Herbiconiux aconitum: one gene and its partner. Each later gene encodes a partner of the first gene's protein in a complex. Links are inferred from orthologs where the notes say so. Each region holds a gene or a part of one and is shown on either strand. Other genes may lie near its edges.

Region 1 (6,306 bases):
TGTCTCGGTGGCCTGAGCTACACCGCGCTCCTGGTGACCTCCGGGCTCACCACGGGGCTCCTGGCAGCGGTGGGGGCGAATCCACGCGCTGTGCTGGTCGGGGGGCTGCTGACAGCAGGCTCGGCTGTCGGCGCCGTGGTGTGTGCTCGGTCCACGAGCATCCGCACCGGTCTTCGCGAATACCGGCTCGCGGCCTTCGCCGCCCGCAACGGGCTCGTCTACGAGCGCGGCGTGGCGACACCCAGCGTGCCCGGACTGCGGTACTCCGACGGAGCAGGTCGGCCCTTGCGCCGGTTCACCGGCGAGAACGCCGGTGTGCCCGTCGAGGCCGGCAATTACCGGCATCCCGCCGGCGATGTCTCGGGTTACGTGATCGTGGGTCGGCAGTTCGAGATCGTGGCACCGTTCGATTTCGCCGAGCCGGCGGAATGGCACCGGGCCTGGGGGCTCCTGCGCACCGCCTCGTGAGGGCGACACCCGCCCTGAACGTCAAGAAAGCCCGGCACCTCCGAAGAGGGCCGGGCTTTCGTGACGGGGAGACTATTCCGCGAGCGAACCGAACTCGACGTTCAGCGGCGCGTAGGTGTTGTCTTTGCCGTACTGGTAGATGCCGATGTATGCCTCGGTCGGGTCACCGTTCTCATCGAAGGTGATCGGACCGGAGATACCGTCGTAGTCGATGTCCGTTCCAGCAGCCAGCAGATCGGCGCACTCCGCGAACGAGGTGCACTTCGTGCCACCCTCGGAGACCGCCTGCATGTTCTTCTGGATGGTCGGACCGTCGGCTGCGCCGCCGGCGACAGCCGCGAGGGCCATCAGGTTGACTGCGTCGTACGACTCAGCTGCGTAGCTGAAGTCGTTCAGGTCAGCGTTGATTCCGAGCGCCTTGGCCTTGAACGCGTCATCCGCGAGCACACCGGGAAGGGTGCCCTTGGCGCAGTTCAGGGTTCCGGGGTCGAAGTCCTCGTCGTAGTTGGACAGGTTGCCGTCGACGAAGTACAGCTTGCTGCCGTCGAAGCCCTTGGTGCCGATCAGCTCGGGCACGATGACCTTCGTCTGGTCGAAGGCGATCAGCGCAATGGCGTCGGGGTCTTCGGCCAGAACGGCGTCGATCTGCGAGCTGAACTGGCTGTCACCCTCGTTGAAGGCCTCGGAGGCCACGACGGTTCCGCCGGCGTTCTCGATCGCGGTCGAGACGTTCTGTTCCAGACCCGAGCCGTAAGCGTCGTTCAGGTAGATGATGCCGACGTTGGTCGCACCGTCACCCACCATCAGGTTGCCGAGCACGCGGCCCTGCAGCACGTCAGACGGCGCCGTGCGGAAGTAGTACCCGCCGTCGTCGTAGGTCGAGAAGTCGGGCGAGGTGTTCGCCGGCGACACCTGAACGACCTGAGCACCCGTGACCTGGTCGATGAAGGTGAACGAGACACCCGACGACGCAGCGCCGACGATGCCCGAGACGCCCTGGCTGAGCAGGTCGGTGGCCGACTGGGTCGCGATGTCGGTCGTGGTGTCACCCGAGTCGCGGTGGATGACCTCGACGTTGCCGCCGAGCACGCCCGGCGCGGATGCGTTGATCTCCGCGACCGCGAGGTCGACACCGGCGATCTCGGGCGGGCCGAGGAACGCGAGGCTGCCGGTGGTCGGCAGGATCGAGCCGATCTTCAGCTTCGTGTCGCGGGTCTGCGCGGCTTCGGGTGCGACCGGAGTGATGTCGGCCGCTGCGGTGGCCGCGTCTGGTCCGCACAGCGCTGCCGCTGCGGTGGTCTCTCCGCCGTCGGTGGAGGGAGTCGACGCGCAGGAAGCCAGCAGCAGAGCGCCGGCACTGAACGCGGCAATACCCGCAACGATCGACAGGGGCTTCGAGCGCGAGGCCTTGACCTTCGCAATTACGCTCATGGTGCTCCTTTTGTGAATGTGTGCAGTTCTCGGCGAATTCGAAGAAATAGCCGTGGATTCACGCTATTCGGCATTGGGCGTCGGGACAATACGTTCGTGTTACAGGGGTGTAACACAGGGAAATCGTTACCTTCCGGTGATATGAGCGCGCTCTCAGCCTCTGAGGCCGATCAGACGCAACGATCCGGCCTTCGTGGCGCCGGCATCCGTCGTCACCTGACCGGTCACACCGGTGTAATGGATGGTGGCCCGCGCCTCGAGCGCAGCGACGCACGCACCGTAGCTGGAGCAGCCGACCTCCCCGCTCGTCACGGCCGGCAGGAACTCCGCGATCGAGGAACGCCCGTCGTCTCCGGCCATCTGGGCGGCGAGAGCGATGATCACGGTGGCGTCATAGCTCTCGGCACCGAACCGGGTGTCGACGAGCGTCGGGTCGGAGGAACGCAGGCGAGCCGCGAACGCCTCGTCGACCGCGACCGGGTCGGCGACCGCCGAGATCCCGGGGATGCCTGCCGCTGCAGCCGCGGCATCCACCGCGTCGAGAACGTCGGCACTGCTCGGACCCACGATCGCATCCACTCCGCGACCGCCGAGGGCAGCCACCGTTTCGCTCCCCCGCGCGCCTGCGCTGTCGCCTGCGTCGCCGCGCACCACGATGATCGACGCCCGATGCACCCCTCCGGCCTCGTCGATGTCGCGCGCGGCCAGTTCGACGCCGGCGAGCTCTGCCGCACCGAGTGCGGCGTTCGCACCGGAGAGCGGAACCACGGCCCCGATCGTGAGAGTGCCGTCGCCCGTCGGAATCGGTTGCGCCATCGACGCCACCGGCGTCGGCACCGGGGAGGCCTCGGGCCCGCTCGACGCGAAACAGGCGGTCAGAGCCAGCGGAATGCACACCACGAGGGAGGTCAGGGTGGCGGCCCGGGCGACCTTGCCGCGGGCTCGGCGGTGGCTGTGAGTCATGCTCGCATCAGCTTATCCCCGCTGCTGCGTGCCGTTCTGCGTGGCACGCGTGACCCGGGCGGCCCGCACCATGTCCACGATGAGGATGAGCAGGGAGATCCAGACGATCGCGAATCCGGCCCAGCGGGCAGGCGGCATCGGTTCGTGCAGCACGAAGACGCCGATCACGAATTGGAGGATCGGCACGATGAACTGCACGAAGCCCACATAGACCAAGGGAAGCCGCCGCGTCGCCGCCGCGAACAGGAGCAGCGGGATCGCCGTGGCGACTCCCGAAGACACCAGGAGCAGGGTGTTGCCCACACTCACGGTGCCGATCACGAGCCCGGTGAGCTGACTCACGACGATCAACTGCACCACTGCCACCGGCGCGATCCACAACGTCTCCAGCGTGAGTCCGCTCACTGCGTCGACCCGCGGTCCGACATGCTTCTTCACGAGGCCATAGGTGCCGAACGAGCCGGCGAGAATGAGGGCGATCCACGGCACGCTGCCGTACCCCACCGACAGCACCACCACGGCGACGCCGCTCACCGCGATCGCGACCCACTGCATCCTCCGTAGTCGCTCGCGCAGCACGAGCACGCCGAGAAGCACGGTGGCGATCGGGTTGATGAAGTAGCCGAGGGAGGTCTCCACCACCTGATCGGCGAGGGTGGCGAGCACGTACGTCTGCCAGTTGACGTAGATCAGCACGCCGGCCAGACCCATCAGCAGGAGCAGCCTCGGCTGACGTGCGATCGCGAGGAACGGCTTCCAACCCCGGGTGGCGGTGAGCAGGATCGCGCAGAACACCAGCGAGAACAGGATGCGCCAGGAGACGACCTCGAAGGCCCCGGCCGGGCGCATCAGAAGAAAGTAGAGCGGGAACACACCCCAGAGCACGTAGGCTCCGATGCCGTAGATCAGCCCACTGCGGAAGCGTTCGGATGCTGTGCCCGCGATCGCGAGATTCGAGGGCGGCGTCACTGCGTCACTCTACTCCGCGTGATTCCGAGCGCCGCCGCCCGGAATGCACGAAACCCGGGCGGCCGAAGCCACCCGGGTTCTGTGAAGTGCTGTGCGGACTAGCGGACGACGACCGCGAGCACGTCGCGAGCCGAGAGCACGAGCAGGTCTTCGCCCGCGTACTTGACCTCGGTTCCGCCGTACTTGGAGTAGATGACCTTGTCGCCGACTGCGACGTCGAGCGGAACGCGGTTGCCGTTGTCGTCGATGCGACCGGGGCCGACGGCGACGACTTCACCCTCCTGAGGCTTCTCCTTGGCAGTGTCAGGGATGACGAGACCGGAAGCAGTGGTCTGCTCAGCTTCGACCTGCTTGATGACGATGCGATCCTCGAGCGGCTTGATGGAGACCGACACGGTTGACCTCTTCTTTCTCAGTTACAAAAACGTCTGGTTAGCACCCTCACACCGAGAGTGCTAATTCGAGTTTAGAGGCACCGCTGGCACTCGCGCAACGTGAGTGCCAGTGCTTGATGCCTCAGAACCGCAAGGTATTGAAGAACACAAGCAGCACCACGCAGGACACAGCCGAGATTATCAAAGCAGCGATCGCTATCGGCAGGCCACGGAGGCCGTCGCGACGGATCTGCACGATCGCGCCGATGCTGAGAAGCACGCCAAGCCCACTGGCGCCGAGTAATGAAAGCACGAGGCAGACGATTGCGAATCGACTCACCGGCGCGACCGAATGGGAATTCTCAGCTGACACAATCGTCTCCAAACTGGGTTTTCCTCATTTTAGCATGAGCAGTATTGCGTTAGGTTTGCCGGATGGATTCTGCTGAGTTGTCGGTGCTGCTCACGGCCGAGGGGCTGCGGCTGCTGGACTCGCTGCCGCTGTACAGCGCCGGCGACTCCGTCAAGCAGGTGTCGGCGTTGCGGAAAGCCGGACACTCGGCCGAGCTCGTGGCCGCCGTGTTGACGCAGTCGCGGCTGCGCGAGAAGGCCCGGGCGAAGTTCGGTGCGTTCGCCGATCGGCTGCTGTTCACGCCGGCGGGGCTGGAGCAGGCGACCCGACTCAAAGTGGCGGCGATGCATGCCGGACGCTTCCGCGACGCCGGCATCGGCGCCGCCGGGAGCGGCGGTGGGCGCATCGCCGACCTCGGGTGCGGCATCGGCGCCGACGCGCTCGCGCTGGCGGCGCTCGACCTCCCGGTGGTGGGCGTCGAGCGCGACGAGGTCACGGCCGCGATCGCCACCTACAACCTGGCCGGCTTCCCGTCGGCCGAGGTCGTGCTGGGAGACGCCGAGACCTTCCCGCTCGATGGCGTCGATGCCGTCTACCTCGACCCTGCCCGGCGCACCGGCGGCACCAAGAACACGAGCCGGCTGACCCGCCCCGAGGACTACTCCCCCTCCGTCGACTTCGCCTTCGGACTCGCCGAGCGCCTGCCCACGGGCATCAAGCTCGGCCCGGGTTTCGACCGCTCGCTCATCCCTGGCGAAGCCGAGGCGCAGTGGGTCTCGGTCGACGGACAGGTGGTGGAGATGGGTCTGTGGTTCGGCGCACTGGCGAGGCCGGGCATCCGTCGCTCCGCTCTCGTCGTCGACCAGTCGGGCGCGTCAGAGCTCACCGCCGAATCGGACAGCCCCGATGTGTCGACGAGGCCTCTCGGCGACTACCTCTACGAACCCGACGGCGCCGTCATCCGGGCCCGGCTCATCGGAGCCCTGGCCGAGCGCCTCGATGCCGGAATGCTCTCACGCGACATCGCGTACCTCACCGGCGACGAACTCGTGTCCACCCCGTTCGCCGCCGCTTTCCGCGTGCAGGAGCGGCTCCCGGCCGGCGAAGCCCAGCTGAAGAAAGCCCTGCGCGAGAGGCGGATCGGCACTCTCGAGATCAAGAAACGCGGCATCGACGTCGACCCGGCCACGCTCCGCACCCGCCTCGCCCTGAAAGGACCGGAGGCCGCCACCCTCATCCTCACCCGGGTCGACGGCGCACATGAAGCGCTGCTCGTCGATCGGGTCGCGGGATGACGGTGACGGCCTCCTGAGACGTCGCGCCTAGTAGGTCGAATACATCGAACTGGTGCCGGCGGCTGCGAGCAGCACGACGATGAAGATGACGTAGACGATGACCCCGAGCACGGCCAGACCGGTGAATACGTAGGAGATGATGAGGCCGGCCTTCGCCAGGCCACGGCCCGACTCGCCCGTGCGGTCGATCTGCTTCAGGGCGATGTGTCCGGTCACGATGCCGGCGATCGAGAACACGAACGCGAGGATGATCGTCACGATCGCCAGGGTGTTCATCGGCGGGGTGGCCGGCGCCTGGTAGCCGTAGTAGGGCTGCTGCCCGGGCGGAGGCTGGTAACCGGGGGGCGGCGCCTGCCCGTATCCGGGGGCCGGCGGAGGGGTCTGATACCCGCCGGTCGGAGGGGTCGGATACCCGCCGGTGGGAGGCTGCTGATAGCCACCCGGCTGCTGATAA
Region 2 (7,105 bases), 120 kb from region 1 along the record:
CGCCGCCGCTATCGGCGGGCGTTGAGGTGGCCGCCAATATGATGTGAAAAATATCCACCGCGCACGGAAAGAAGGGAGCAGGATGGCCGCCGCCGACGAACAGCCGCAGCCGGGTGTCCCCGCTCCGCTGAACGACCGCGACGCCCGCATCCTCGGCTTCGAACGTGCGTGGTGGAAGCATGCCGGTGCGAAAGAGCAGGCCATCCGCAAGGAGTTCGGACTCTCCTCGGCCCGGTACTATCAACTTCTCGGTGCGCTGATCGACTCTCCGGCCGCTCTCGCGCACGATCCGATGCTCATCAAGAGGCTTCAGCGGGTGCGGGATGCGCGAATGGCCGCGCGTTCCGCTCGACTGCTGTCGCGCGACGACTAGGACCTCACTCCCCACCATGGCCCGTTTCTCCGAGGACAGCTTCGACCGCCTGCCCGCCCACCGCGAACGCGTGGGCGCCCACCGCGGACCCCGCCCGCGCGGCCGGGGCTGGATCATCGTCGCCTGGGCGGCCCTCGCCACCGCTCTGCTGGTGGGTGGCGGCGTCACCTATCTCGCGGTCATCAACAACAACATCCAGTTCACGGGTGGTTCGAGCGGTGGCGCCAGCACGGCCGCGCCATCCGATGCCCCCACCCCTACTCCCACGATCACGCCGATCACCGACGGCACGCTGGCGGTGACCGTGCTGAACGGCACCGACAACGTCGGTCTGGCCGGGCGCGTCGGTCAGGCCGCGATCGACGCCGGCTGGAACGTCGGCACCATGGCGAACGCGAGCTCGACCGACTTCGCCACCACCACCGTCTACTACGAAGACCCCGCCAACGAAGCGGCTGCCCTCGGTCTTGCCCAGTTGCTCGGCAACGCGGCCACCGAGCAGTCGTCCACCTTCCAGGGAGCGGCGCTCACCGTCGTGGTCGGCACCGATTACGCGGGCCCGGGTCTGGATGCCGGAACCGGCGACGTGCCTGCTGACCCGCCGGCCGACGACACGGGCACGGAGTCCGACACCGGCGAATAGGGCCGCTTTCGGCTCGCAATATTTCGCGCGTGTTTCAGTCGTGTTGAGTTGCGATCACGATCTGTGGAATTCGCCGCTCGAGCCATTGTGCGAAGAATCTGCCCGAATAGGATGTGGAATCGGTGGTGGCAATTGTGTCACTTCTGCAGAAACACAGCACTTGGGAGTAACAATGGCGAATGGAACCGTCAAGTGGTTCAACGCTGAAAAGGGCTACGGCTTCATCACTGTCGATGGTGGCGGACAGGACGTCTTCGTCCACTACTCCGCGATCGACATGGCGGGCTACAAGGTCCTCGAAGAGGGCCAGCAGGTCGTCTTCGAAGTCGGCACCGGATCCAAAGGGCCACAGGCCGAGTCCGTTCGGCTTGCCTGATTCTTTTTCGAGGTTCCGCGGCGCACGTCGGAGTGCGTTCGTGGTGAGCGCCGGCGGCACTAGTCTGTGGGCGTGAAGAACCGCCGGAGAGCTGCCGCGCGCGTGGCATCCGGTGCCGCGCTGCTGCTCGCGACGGTGGGGCTCGCCGCCTGCTCGGCGCAGCCGAACCCGCCGGCGTCGACGGTGACGCCGACGGCCGCGTACTCCTCCGACTACCGCACCCCCGCGCCCACCGTGCCGGCACCCCTCCGCGGCACTCTGGTGGCGGCGGATTCGCTGAGGAGTCCATCGCTGGCGGCGAAGATCGACAACCACGAAGACGCCCGGCCGCAGATCGGCCTCGATCGAACCGACATCGTGTTCGAGGAGCTGGTCGAAGGCGGCATCACCCGCTACGTCGCCATCTGGCAGACCGACGTGCCCGAGCTGATCGGGCCGGTGCGGTCGATCCGGCCGATGGATCCCGACATCCTGTCGTCGTTCGGCGGCATCGTCGCCTTCTCGGGCGGGCAGGAGCAGTTCGTCGACATGATGCGCGCGGCCCCGGTCTACAGCGCGATCCACGGCGAGAGCGACACCGAGTCGACCTTCTACCGGATGGACGGGCGTGACAGCCCGCACGACGTGGTGGTCAAGGCGACCGAACTGGTGGGCGAGCATCCCGACCTGGCCGTGCCGGGGCAGCAGTTCGCGTACTCCTTCGACGTGCCGTCGTCGACGGCGGCGATCGACGGTGCGCCGACCGGCTCCCTCGACCTGGTGTTCTCGGATGCGCGGTTCCCCAGCTGGATCTGGGATGCGCCCTCCGCGAAATTCCTCCGCCTGCAGGAGGGGTCGCCTGATCTCAGCGAGTCGGGCCAACAGCTTTCGGCGACGAACGTGGTCACCCTGCGGGTCGACGAGGTCTACGATTACGACGCCGAGGTGCCGCGCGCCGTGATGGTCGCTTCAGGCGAGGCGTGGGTTTCGACCGGCGGAAAGACGGTGCACGCGACCTGGTCGAAGGATGCTCCGACCTCGCCGATCCGCCTCGTCGACGACCTCGGCGCCACGGTTCGGCTCGCGCCGGGCAACACCTGGGTGGAACTCGTTCCCCTCGACCAAGGCAGCGTCACCGTCGTTCCTCCCGCGGCGTGAGCTCACTTGCACTCCCACCCTCCGAGTGCCAGTATTGCTTTAGCACTCGTGAACACTGAGTGCTAACACACCTGAATCTTTGAATACGTCCAGGGAGGACGAGAAACACATATGGCAAAGATCATTGCTTTCGATGAAGAGGCCCGTCGTGGCCTCGAGCGTGGCCTCAACATCCTCGCCGACGCCGTCAAGGTGACGCTCGGCCCGCGCGGCCGCAACGTCGTGCTCGAGAAGAAGTGGGGCGCTCCCACGATCACCAACGACGGCGTGTCCATCGCCAAGGAGATCGAGCTCGACGACCCGTACGAGAAGATCGGCGCGGAGCTCGTCAAGGAGGTCGCCAAGAAGACCGACGACGTCGCGGGCGACGGAACCACCACCGCCACCGTGCTCGCTCAGGCCCTGGTCAAGGAAGGCCTCCGCAACGTGGCCGCCGGCGCCGACCCGATCAGCCTCAAGAAGGGCATCGAGAAGGCCGTCGCGGCTGTCTCGGCCGAGCTGATCAAGAACGCCAAGGAGATCGAGACCAAGGAAGAGATCGCTGCGACCGCTTCCATCTCGGCCGCCGACCCTGAGATCGGCGCCATCATCGCCGAGGCCATCGACAAGGTGGGCAAGGAAGGCGTCGTCACCGTCGAGGAGTCGAACACCTTCGGCACCGAGCTCGAGCTGACCGAGGGCATGCGCTTCGACAAGGGTTACCTGTCGGCCTACTTCGTCACCGACCCGGAGCGTCAGGAAGCGGTCTTCGAAGACCCCTACATCCTGATCGTGAACAGCAAGGTCTCGAACATCAAGGACCTGCTGCCGATCGTCGACAAGGTCATCCAGACCGGCAAGCAGCTGCTCATCATCGCGGAAGACGTCGATGGCGAAGCGCTGGCCACTCTGGTCGTCAACAAGATCCGCGGCATCTTCAAGTCGGTCGCCGTCAAGGCCCCCGGCTTCGGTGACCGTCGCAAGGCTCAGCTGCAGGACATCGCGATCCTCACCGGCGGCCAGGTCATCTCCGAGGAGGTCGGTCTCAAGCTCGAGAACGTCACTCTCGACCTGCTCGGTCAGGCCCGCAAGGTCGTCATCACGAAGGATGAGACCACGATCGTCGAGGGCGCCGGCGACGGCGAGGCCATCGCCGGACGTGTTGCTCAGATCCGTGCCGAGATCGAGAACACCGACAGCGACTACGACCGCGAGAAGCTCCAGGAGCGCCTCGCGAAGCTCGCCGGTGGTGTGGCGGTCATCAAGGCCGGTGCAGCGACCGAGGTCGAGCTGAAGGAGCGCAAGCACCGCATCGAAGACGCCGTGCGCAACGCCAAGGCTGCCGTCGAAGAGGGCATCGTCGCCGGTGGTGGCGTCGCCCTCATCCAGGCCGGCAAGACCGCGTTCGCGAACCTCGAGCTCGTCGGTGACGAGGCGACCGGTGCGAACATCGTCAAGGTGGCCATCGAGGCTCCGCTGAAGCAGATCGCCTTCAACGCGGGCATGGAGCCGGGAGTCGTCGCCGCCAAGGTGCGCGACCTCGACTACGGCTGGGGCCTGAACGCCGCGACCGGTGAGTACGTCGACCTTCTGGCCGCCGGCATCATCGACCCGGCCAAGGTCACCCGCTCGGCTCTGCAGAACGCAGCGTCGATCGCCGGTCTGTTCCTGACCACCGAGGTCGTCGTGGCCGACAAGCCCGAGAAGAACGCCGCTCCGGCGGGCGACCCCACGGGTGGCATGGACTTCTGAGTTAGCTGCAGCAAAGCGCCCTCCGCCTTCGGCGGGGGGCGTTTTGCTGTTCGCGCCGCCGCTTCTGCGGCGCGAAGAGAGATGTGGGCGTGAGGTCGCTCCGCGGCCTCGCGCCCACATTGTGCCGGGTGGAGGCGCCTCACAGAAGTACGGGGCAACGCGCTCGTTCTGTCACCGAGTCGCCAAGACACGCCGTAACCCCCGAGGGCGTTGCGGCGTGTCTTGGCGACTCGGTGATGGCCGGGTCGGGGTCAGGGTGGCGCTTCTCGGTGCGGGCACGGGCGGCGGCGTGCGCGGCTTGCAGGAGCTCGATGATGTGGGGCATGGTGCGCTCGGCGTTCACCAGCCGCGGGTCTTGGTGTTACCGCGACCTCGGGAAACGCACAAACCCGCGGATGAGCGCCGGCTCAGGCCGGGAGAGGCCTCGTGGGCGGGGGCGTGGGTGCCGCACCGACCGGCATGAGGGGGAGGGTGACCCGGAAGGTCGCACCGCCACCGGGGGTCTCCAGCGCCTCGACGGTGCCGTGGTGGGCGGCGACGATCGACGAGACGATGGCGAGCCCGAGGCCCGATCCGCCGGTCTCCCGAGTGCGCGACGAGTCGGCGCGGTAGAAGCGCTGGAAGATCTTCTCGCGGATCTGCGGCGGGATGCCGTCACCATGATCGATCACGTCGATCGTCGCCACACGCCGGGATTCGTCGACCTGCAGGGACAGTTCGATCGGACTGTCGGCCTCGGTGAAGCGCAGGGCGTTGCCGATCAGATTCGTGAGCACCTGACGGATCTTGTTCTCCTCGGCGAGCACGATGGGCCGCACCTCGGGGATCGCGACGGGCGCGGTCTCGGCGGGCGCCACGGGTGCGGAGTCCGCGGCCCCGCCGGACTGGCCGTTCGGTGCGGTCACGGGCTTCGGCCGGCGGCGCAGGCGTGCGAGTGTCGCGTTGGCGAAGTTGATCGGACGCGTGGCGGTGGACGGCGTGCGCGACGCATCCGGTGCATCCGGATCTGCCGGCGGAAGTCCCTCGATCGCGGGCGCGAACGACACCGGCGACGGCCCCGCCGGCGTGAGGGCCGACACGATGCGGCCCGGGCTCGCAGCGCGGGCATCCATCGCCGCATCGAGGGTGAGCGGCACGAGGTCGACCGGGGAGAGCTGCAGCGGGCGGGTCTCGTCGAGACGGGCGAGCTCGAGGAGGTCTTCGACGAGCGTGCCCATCCGGATCGCCTCCTTCTCGATGCGATCCATCGCCTGGGCCACGTCTTCGGGGGTCTGGAGGGCGCCCATGCGATAGAGCTCGGCGTAGCCGCGCACCGAGACCAACGGGGTGCGGAGTTCGTGCGAGGCGTCGCCGACGAAGCGGCGCATCTGATCGATGGTCTTCGCTCGATCGGCGAAGGCCGAGTCGATGCGCGAGAGCATCGTGTTGAGCGACCGGTTGAGCCGCCCGACCTCGGTGTTGGGCATGGCATCCGACATACGGCGGCTGAAGTCGCCGCCGTCGGCGATGGCCGCGGCCGTGCGTTCCACCTCGCGCAGCGGGCCGAACGTCGACGTCACGAGCAGACGCGTCAGCATGGCGCCCAGGATGACCACACCCACGCCGAAGGCGAGGAAGATCGACAGATAGGTGGCCGTGGTCTTCTCGGTCTCAGCCAGAGACTTCGCGATCACCACATTGCCGAGCGAGCCGTCGCCGCCGAAGAGATAGACCGTGGTGGCGATCGCGTGCCACTCGGTGCGCTGGTCGATCGAGTCGACGCTGAACACCTTGCCGCCCAGCAGGTTGGAGGTGTCGAGCGACACCTGCGCGTTCGGCATCGTGTTCTCGTCGCGTTCGCCCCAGTTCGAGACGATCAGGTTGCCGGAGGCGTCGAGCAGCCCCACGAAGTAGTCGGTGGGAGCCGAGGTGATGTCTTCGATGCGGAACTGCTCGGTCGTGGCATCCGGCCCGAGAAAGGGCGACGGGTCTTTACTGGCCGCGTCGAGCTGGCTGTCCACCTGCTGCAGGAGGTAGGTGCGCAGCACGATCATGGTGCCGACGCCCGACACGACGAGCCCGAAGGTGAGCATCAACACCGTCACACCGGTGATCTTGGAGCGCAGCGAAATCGAGTTCCACTGCTTGAGGATGGCGTTGAGCATGCTCCGGAAAGGCTACGCCTTGCTCACCTTCAGCATGTACCCGAAGCCGCGCTTGGTCTGGATGAGCGACTCCTCGGTGTGGGCGTCGAGCTTGCGGCGCAGGTAGGAGATGTAGCTCTCCACGATGCCGGCGTCGCCGTTGAAGTCGTATTCCCAGACGTGGTCGAGGATCTGGGCCTTCGACAGCACGCGGTTGGGGTTGAGCATCAGGTAACGCAACAACTTGAACTCGGTGGGGGAGAGCTCGATGGCGGCGTCACCCACGAAGACCTCGTGCGTGTCCTGGTCCATCGTCAGCTCGCCCGCACGGATGATCGCATCCTCGTCGGCCTGCATGGTGCGACGGAGGATCGCCTTGATGCGCGCCACGATCTCGTCGAGGCTGAACGGCTTGGTGACGTAGTCGTCGCCGCCGACCGTGAGACCCGTGATCTTGTCTTCGGTGTCGTCTTTCGCCGTGAGGAAGAGGATGGGGGCGGTGTAGCCCGCCGCTCGCAGCCGCTTGGTGACGCCGAAGCCGTTCATGTCGGGCAGCATCACGTCGAGGATGATGAGGTCGGGCTCCTCCTCGAGAACGGCGGAGATGGTCTGGGCGCCGTTGCTGACAGCGCGCACCGCGAACCCGGCGAATCGCAGGCTCGTGGTGAGGAGGTCGCGGATGTTCGGTTCGTCGTCGACGATCAAAATGCGGGGGCCGGTCA

Evidence for each region.
Region 2: the proteins of groES (region 1) and groL are in contact, whole or in part, in a cryo-EM structure (PDB 8P4O), measured with the Escherichia coli proteins. The link is inferred for Herbiconiux aconitum from one-to-one orthologs.

Annotation. Positions count from the first base shown.
Region 1 is NZ_JANLCM010000001.1:1,842,178-1,848,483, reverse strand. What follows is about bases 2,579-5,535. They hold groES (co-chaperone GroES), read right to left. Parts: upstream 4,227-5,535; coding sequence 3,930-4,226; downstream 2,579-3,929. Other genes in these bases: N1027_RS08800 (class I SAM-dependent methyltransferase), read left to right, coding at 4,641-5,535; N1027_RS08805 (hypothetical protein), read right to left, coding at 4,348-4,578; rarD (EamA family transporter RarD), read right to left, coding at 2,875-3,831; N1027_RS08820 (ABC transporter substrate-binding protein), read right to left, coding at 2,579-2,862. Also shown: N1027_RS08830 (hypothetical protein), read left to right, coding at 1-468; N1027_RS08825 (ABC transporter substrate-binding protein), read right to left, coding at 541-1,899; more of N1027_RS08820, read right to left, coding at 2,053-2,578; more of N1027_RS08800, read left to right, coding at 5,536-5,852; N1027_RS08795 (DUF4190 domain-containing protein), read right to left, coding at 5,880-6,306. UniProt on the Escherichia coli protein: Together with the chaperonin GroEL, plays an essential role in assisting protein folding.
Region 2 is NZ_JANLCM010000001.1:1,962,196-1,969,300, forward strand. The notes cover bases 1,954-4,950. They hold groL (chaperonin GroEL), read left to right. Parts: upstream 1,954-2,640; coding sequence 2,641-4,260; downstream 4,261-4,950. Other genes in these bases: N1027_RS09400 (DUF3048 domain-containing protein), read left to right, coding at 1,954-2,529; N1027_RS09410 (sensor histidine kinase), read right to left, coding at 4,668-4,950. Also shown: N1027_RS09385 (DUF3263 domain-containing protein), read left to right, coding at 83-373; N1027_RS09390 (LytR C-terminal domain-containing protein), read left to right, coding at 390-1,016; N1027_RS09395 (cold-shock protein), read left to right, coding at 1,189-1,392; more of N1027_RS09400, read left to right, coding at 1,465-1,953; more of N1027_RS09410, read right to left, coding at 4,951-6,404; N1027_RS09415 (response regulator transcription factor), read right to left, coding at 6,417-7,105.